Regions from separate parts of the Candidatus Pantoea rara genome, predicted to be linked through region 2. Evidence: predicted binding sites of a transcription regulator. Region 2 holds the regulator's gene; each other region holds the start of a gene.
What was found. Region 2 encodes PurR, which represses purine synthesis genes. Its sites were predicted from a motif close to CANGCAAACGTTTGCNTG; they were not measured.
Positions count from the first base shown of each region.

Region 1: cvpA (colicin V production protein) is a predicted target of PurR. The motif match lies at 1,150-1,167, and genes of this name have one in related genera.
Region 3: ACR8BF_RS17205 (nucleoside-specific channel-forming protein Tsx) is a predicted target of PurR. The motif match lies at 1,491-1,508, and genes of this name have one in related genera.

Region 1 is NZ_CP194942.1:1,273,851-1,276,120, forward strand. Features, by position in the region: gene folC (bifunctional tetrahydrofolate synthase/dihydrofolate synthase) at 1-194, shown strand, start outside; gene dedD (cell division protein DedD) at 184-966, shown strand; gene cvpA (colicin V production protein) at 1,231-1,716, shown strand; gene purF (amidophosphoribosyltransferase) at 1,754-2,270, shown strand, end outside.
Region 2 is NZ_CP194942.1:2,216,365-2,218,634, reverse strand. Features, by position in the region: gene punR (DNA-binding transcriptional activator PunR) at 1-812, shown strand, start outside; gene purR (HTH-type transcriptional repressor PurR) at 809-1,834, opposite strand; gene ACR8BF_RS10445 (YnhF family membrane protein) at 2,116-2,205, shown strand; gene ACR8BF_RS10440 (C40 family peptidase) at 2,252-2,270, opposite strand, start outside.
Region 3 is NZ_CP194942.1:3,635,290-3,637,559, reverse strand. Features, by position in the region: gene yjdN (VOC family metalloprotein YjdN) at 1-305, shown strand, start outside; gene ACR8BF_RS17205 (nucleoside-specific channel-forming protein Tsx) at 390-1,256, opposite strand; gene ACR8BF_RS17200 (sensor histidine kinase) at 1,536-2,270, opposite strand, start outside.

The sequences.
Region 1 (2,270 bases), 940 kb from region 2:
GTCCACGCGGCGCCAGTGCTGAGCAACTGCTGGATTGTCTGTCGCAGGGCGAAGCCTTTAGCTCGGTTGAGCTCGCCTGGCAGCAGGCACGCCAGCGAGCAGCGCCGCAGGACACTGTGCTGGTCTGTGGTTCATTCCACACCGTTGCACAGGTCATGGAATCGATTGAAACGGAGAAAGGACGTGGCAAGTAAGTTTCAGAACCGTTTAGTCGGCACCGTTATTCTGGTCGCCGTTGGCGTGATTGTGCTGCCAGGGCTGCTGGACGGTCAGAAAAAGCATTACAAAGAAGAGTTCGCTGCCATTCCGCTGGTGCCGAAACCTGATGATCAGCAGGACAGCGAAATGGTGCCACCGGTTACTCAGTCGCTGCCGGCACAGCCGCCGGAAGGCGCGGGCAATGCGGTCAGCAGCAGTAATGGCAATGGCAAAAACAACGCCACGGCAGAGCAGGGGCGGACTCAGCCGGATGAAGAGAGCGATCCGGTAGTGGTCTCGCCGCCGCCGGTTCATCAGTCTGTGCCTGCACAGACGGTGACGAAGCCGAAAGCGGTAGAGCAGCAGAAACCTAAAGTCACTGAGCAGCCTAAGCAGAAACCGGTCGAACAGCAGAAGCCAAAAGCCGTGGAACAGCCTAAACCGAAGTCGGAAGAACCGCCTAAAGCGGTCGAACAGCCGAAGCAGCAAGAGGCACCTAAAGCGGCCGAGACAACGGCACCGGCAGGGCAGGCTTATGTGGTGCAGTTAGGTGCGCTGAAAAACGCCAGCAAAGTCAATGAGATCGTCGCGCAGTTGCGGTTGTCGGGCTATCGCGCCTTTACTGTGCCTTCAACGCCGGTACAGGGTCAGATCACCCGCATTTACGTGGGGCCGGATGCCTCGAAAGCTAAAATGCAGAGCGCGGTTGGCGAGCTGAAAAGCATCTCAGGACTGGGCGGTGTCGTAAAACCGTACAGCGCCCGCTAACCCTGTGATTGGCGCTGCCGATAGCAGTAACAGGCAGCGTCTTTTGCCCGGCAGGTAGTGCGTAAAAGGCGCACTACAGCGAAAAATAGTGAAGATTTTCAACGATCTATTCGGCTGAGAATCACCCGGGCGATTGAGGTTTTTTTCATCGCCTTTTTTATGGATGCAGAAAAAGAAAACCGCTACGCAAACGTTTTCTTTTTCTGTTAGAATGCGCCCCGAACTGGATGCAGGGGTGCAATTGCACTGGCGCTGGAAGAGTTCATGATCTGGATTGATTACGTCATTATTGCGGTAGTTGGTTTTTCGGCTCTGGTCAGCCTCGTTCGTGGGTTTGTCCGGGAAGCCTTATCTCTCGTTACCTGGGGATGTGCGTTTTTTGTCGCCAGTCATTACTACGCCTACCTTGCAGTCTGGTTTACAGGTTTTGACGACGAACTGGTTCGTAACGGTATCGCTATTGGTGTGCTGTTTGTGGCTACCCTGATTGTGGGGGCGATTGTGAACTACGTTATCGGCACGCTGGTGGAGAAAACCGGCCTGTCGGGAACCGACCGGGTGTTGGGCGTCTGTTTCGGGGCGTTGCGTGGGGTGCTGATTGTAGCCGCCTTGCTATTCTTCCTTGATACATTCACTGGCTTTTCCAAAAGTCCGGACTGGCAACAGTCTCAACTCATTCCCGAGTTCAGTTATATCATCAGGTGGTTTTTTGATTACCTGAAAAGCACGTCGAGTTTTTTACCCCGGTGATGTGACCGGGAGTGCGGCTTAATGAGGAAATGACAACATGTGCGGTATTGTCGGTATCACCGGTTTCATGCCGGTCAACCAGTCGATCTATGACGCGTTAACGGTGCTCCAGCACCGCGGGCAGGATGCCGCAGGCATTTGTACCATTGATGCGCTGAAATGTTTTCGCCTGCGAAAGGCAAACGGCCTGGTCAGCGACGTTTTCGAAGCACGCCACATGCAGCGTCTGCAGGGCAATATGGGGATCGGCCACGCGCGTTATCCAACCGCGGGAAGCTCCAGTGCCTCAGAAGCGCAGCCATTCTATGTAAACTCCCCGTATGGCATCACCCTGGCGCACAACGGTAACCTGACCAACGCCCATGTGCTGCGTAAGCACCTGTTTGAAAAGGGCCGCCGTCACGTTAACACCACCTCAGATTCTGAAATCCTGCTGAACATCTTTGCGCAGGAGCTTGATCGTTTTCAAAATGATCCGCTGGAAGCCGACAACATTTTTGCTGCGGTGGCTGCCGTACATCAGCAGGTACGCGGTGCTTACGCCGTCGTGGCGA
Region 2 (2,270 bases):
CCATCAGCTATACGGTGCGCCAGCTGGAAAACTGGCTGGCAGTACCGCTGTTTGAACGTCAGCATCGCGAAGTGGTCCTGACCCCGGCGGGCGAGCATTTTGTCCGGGAAGGGCGAAGCGTCATCAAAAAAATGCTTGCCACACGGCGACAGTGTCAGCAGCTGGCCAACGGCTGGCGCGGGCACCTCAGCATTGCCGTTGACCGTATCGCCAAACCTCAGCGAACCCGGCAACTTGTCAAAGATTTCTATCGCCATTTTCCCGATATGGAGCTGATCATTCATTATGAAGTCTTTAACGGCGTCTGGGATGCGCTCGCCGATGGACGGGTAGAAGTGGCCATTGGGGCCACCCAGGCGATTCCGGTGGGCGGACGTTTTGCGTTTCGTGATATGGGCACCCTCAACTGGCGCTGCGTAGTTGCACCCGATCACCCACTGACACAGGCGAGCCAGATTGATGACGATACGCTGCGTAGCTGGCCTTCGCTGGTGCTGGAAGATACCTCGCGTGCGCTGCCGCGCCGTATGACGTGGACGTTAGATAATCAGCGCAGACTGGTGGTGCCGGAATGGCAAACCGGGCTGGAGTGCGTGCAGGCGGGATTGTGTGTGGCGATGGTGCCGGGACATCTTGCAAGGCCACTGCTCGACTGCGGCGATCTGGTTGAACTGACCTTGCCGGTGGCGTTTCCGGACAGCCCCTGCTGTGTTAGCTGGGCCGAGGATCGCGCATCACCGGCGACAGGCTGGCTACTCAGCTATCTGGGTGATGCGCAAACGCTTAATCAGGAGTGGTTAAGCGAGGATTAACGGCGATAGTCACGGAACGGACCATCGGCCACGGAACGGCGCTCTATCAGCGTAGGGTGGACTTCAATCGTTTGTGACACTTCACGCTTACTGGTGATGCGGTCCAGCAGCATATCCAGCGCTTTCTCACCCAGCTGGGCTTTAGGCTGATGCACGGTGGTCAGAGCCGGCGCGAAGTAGCGGGCGTTGCGCACATTGTCGTAGCCGATTACCGAAATATCCTGAGGCACACGCAAACCCATCTCGTCGGCAGCGCAAATCGCGCCCATCGCCATGATGTCACCACCGCAGAACACCGCCGTCGGACGCTGTTTCTGTGACAGGATCTGCTGCATCGCCTGATAGCCCGACTCCGGCTCAAAATCACCCTGCACAATCCACTCGGCGCGCGGCAGAATACCCGCTTCTTCCAGTGCCTTCAGGAAACCGGCATGACGTCCACCTCCGGTGTTACGCTCCATCTGACCGGGAATAGCACCAATATCCCGGTGTCCACGTTCAATCAGATAGCGTCCCGCCAGATAGCCGCCCTGAAAAGCATTATCGAGTACCGTGTCGGTGAAGTCGGCGCGCGACTCGCCCCAGTCCATCACCACCATCGGAATATTGCGGTTCTCTTCCAGCATCTGCAGCAGATCATCCGGATATTCAGAGCACATCACCAGCAGACCATCGACGCGTTTCTGCGCCATCATGCTGAGGTAGGCGCGCTGTTTTTGCAGATCGTTATGCGCATTACCCAGAATCAACGTATAGCCTTTGTCAAAACAGTGATTTTCAACCGCTTCAATAATTTCAGCGAAATAGGGCGCTTCGCTGGAGGTGGCAAGCAGGCCCAGCGTCCTGGTATGGTTCACTTTCAGGCTGCGTGCAACGGCGCTCGGCGAGTAGTGCAGTTCTTTGATCGCCTGCCAGACCGCGTTACGCGTTTCTTCAGCGACAAAGCGGGTTTTATTGATGACGTGCGAAACGGTGGTCGTTGAGACGCCGGCGCGTTTCGCCACATCTTTAATTGTTGCCATGAAAATCGGACTCCAGTGCTTATCTAACTCTATGATAAGCGTAGTGTTAAACGTTTGCGTCTGCTCAGGGGTTTTTTACGCAAAAATGCAGCTTTCCGGCTCGTAAACTGGCCTGGGGCGATGAATAAACGCTGTAAAAGATGCGCAAACGGAATCAGAGTTGCGCGCGTTGCGCAACAAAGGCGGGATTCTAACAAGGCTGGACGGATAAAACGAGATTTTTACCGGGCTGTGTGGGAAAATGCCATATCCCTACACATTGTGTGACTAAGGAGCAAGCAATGAGTACCGATCTTAAACTGGCGTTAATGACCACCGTGGGCTGTCTGCTGATGATTGTGGCCTTTAGTTTTACCGCCATTCTGCACTAATAAAAAAGCCGGGAATATCCCGGCTTTTTTCTGCCTGTAATGCTGCTCAGCGTATGGTTTTTGGC
Region 3 (2,270 bases), 1.4 Mb from region 2:
GCGATCAGTCTGCCGCGCCGCAACCACCAGAAAAGATCATGCATGCGCAACTGCGTATTGGTGACGGTGAGCTGATGCTCAGTGATGGCAATACCGAGAAGCCACCCGCGTCTGAACATGCGGGTTACGCGGTCAGCCTTTCCACCAATGATGTTGAAAAGGGTAAAGCCTGGTTTGAGAAATTGTCGGCAGGCGGCAAGGTGACAACGGAGTGGCAGGAGACGTTCTGGTCGAACGGATTCGCGATGTTCATTGATAAATTCAACATTCCATGGCGCATCAATGTAGAGAAGCCGCAGGAATAATCGGGTCAGTCGGCGTCGCACTGTGCGGCGCCATTTCAACGACCCGTTTTAATCAGCGGCGGCTATTCAGGCCGCCGCGCGTGATCAGAAATTATAACCCGCCACCAGGTAGTAACCCCACCCAGTTGATTTCACTTCAAACGGCCCTCTGCCGAAGTTCAGCTCCTGACCGTCCGCCCACTGTCCGCCATTGTGGAAGTAACGCGCTACCGCAGAGAAGTGCCAGTGATCGTAACCCAGTGACAGAATATGGCTGGAGGCAATAGAGTTGCTGGTACGTGATGAACCGCCTTTATCGCGGAGATCAGAACCCCAGTCAAAGTTAGTGAAGCCCACATAGCCCAGATTACCGCCCCACAGCGTGGTAATTGGCACGAAGTATTTCACCTTGAAGCGATAGCCGTCCCAGCTGTTTTCGTTCGCCGCACCGTAGTTTTCCCACTGATATTTTGCGTAGACGTTAAGCGACAGGCCGACATCACTGTGCGTATCGATATCGGTGCCCAGACCCATGTACCAGGTGTTCTGGCGGTTGTCGCTGTTGCGGCCCATGTCGTAGATGTAGTTGTTGGCGAAATACCACTCTTTGAATGGGCCGAAGGCCAGGCTGGTGCCGGTCAGTTTGTCGATAGAGAAGCGCGGTTCAATTTCCATAAACATCGGTGAACCGTGATCAAAAATACCGTTGGCGTTGCTGTTGCCTGCGCCGAAGAAGTTGGTCAGGTCGAGGTAGCCATAAAAATCGAACCAGTCCTTCTTCGCAAATGCTTCATATTCCAGATAAACGTCGTTGTTAAACTGCGGTCCGAAACGCGTGTGATAGCTGCCTACCACGTTAACGCTCTGATGCCACCAGTCGGAGACATACTGCGGATCGCTTTCAGCGGCCTGCGCAGCACCACTCAATGAACATGCCAGCACGGCACCTGCTATCAACGTTTTAAATTTCATTATTATCAGCCACATGCTTTTGACCGCCGCACAGCAGACGCAGTCAGAGAGAAATCGGTCCCTTGATGGGAATGAGGGTTTCACAGCAAATAACAGCCCGTTCTTCAGCCCGCGTAGCGTGCCTGTAACAGATCGATAGAAAATAGATTTTGCTCACGTTTGTCAAAAAGTGTTGCATTACAATTCAGCTAAAATGTGATGAGCTTCACAATAAGGGCGTGGATCGAACGGAACCAGGCAACCGTTTACGTTGTCTGGTTCGTGATCAAACGGGCGGGATCAGGGAAGTGTGACGCGAACCTGCAAACCACAAATGGCACCCTGTGGCGTCAGGCAATTGGAAAGGGCGACGTGAATCTGATGTTTCTGTGCGACGTTACGCACAATAGATAATCCCAGCCCACTGCCCTGGGCCTTAACGTCAGGCGAACGGGTAAAACGATCAAAGGCGCGTTCGATAAAGGATTCCGGCATGCCTGGCCCGTTATCAACGATATCAACCACTGTTTTATCGGCTACCCGATGCAATAGCACATCGACCAGGCTGCCTTCCGGCGTGTGCAACATGGCGTTACCAATCAGGTTGTCGAACAGACTTCGCAGCTCGGAACGGCTGGCCTGCAGACGATACTGTGTAGAGCCATTAAAACCGATATCGATGCCGCGTTTATCTGCCACCACCATCAGCTGCTCAATGCTCTCTTTCAGCAGATCTTCCAGGTCAATATGCTCAACGCTGGCGACTACGCTCTGGTCATCCTGGCGTGAAACATTGAGTAACTGCGTGACCAGATGCCGGGTACGGGTGACGCCCGCTTCCAGCTGGCTGAACTGCCGGCTCGCTTCACCCGGCTGAATATGCTGACGCAGGTTTTCCAGCTGCAACGTCACCGCCGTTACCGGCGTGCGCAACTCATGCGCGGCATCTTCCAGGAACTGACGCTGTGACGACCAGGCTTCCCGCAGCTTACTCAGCAGCGAGTTGTAGGCGGCCACCAGCGGCAGGATCTCATC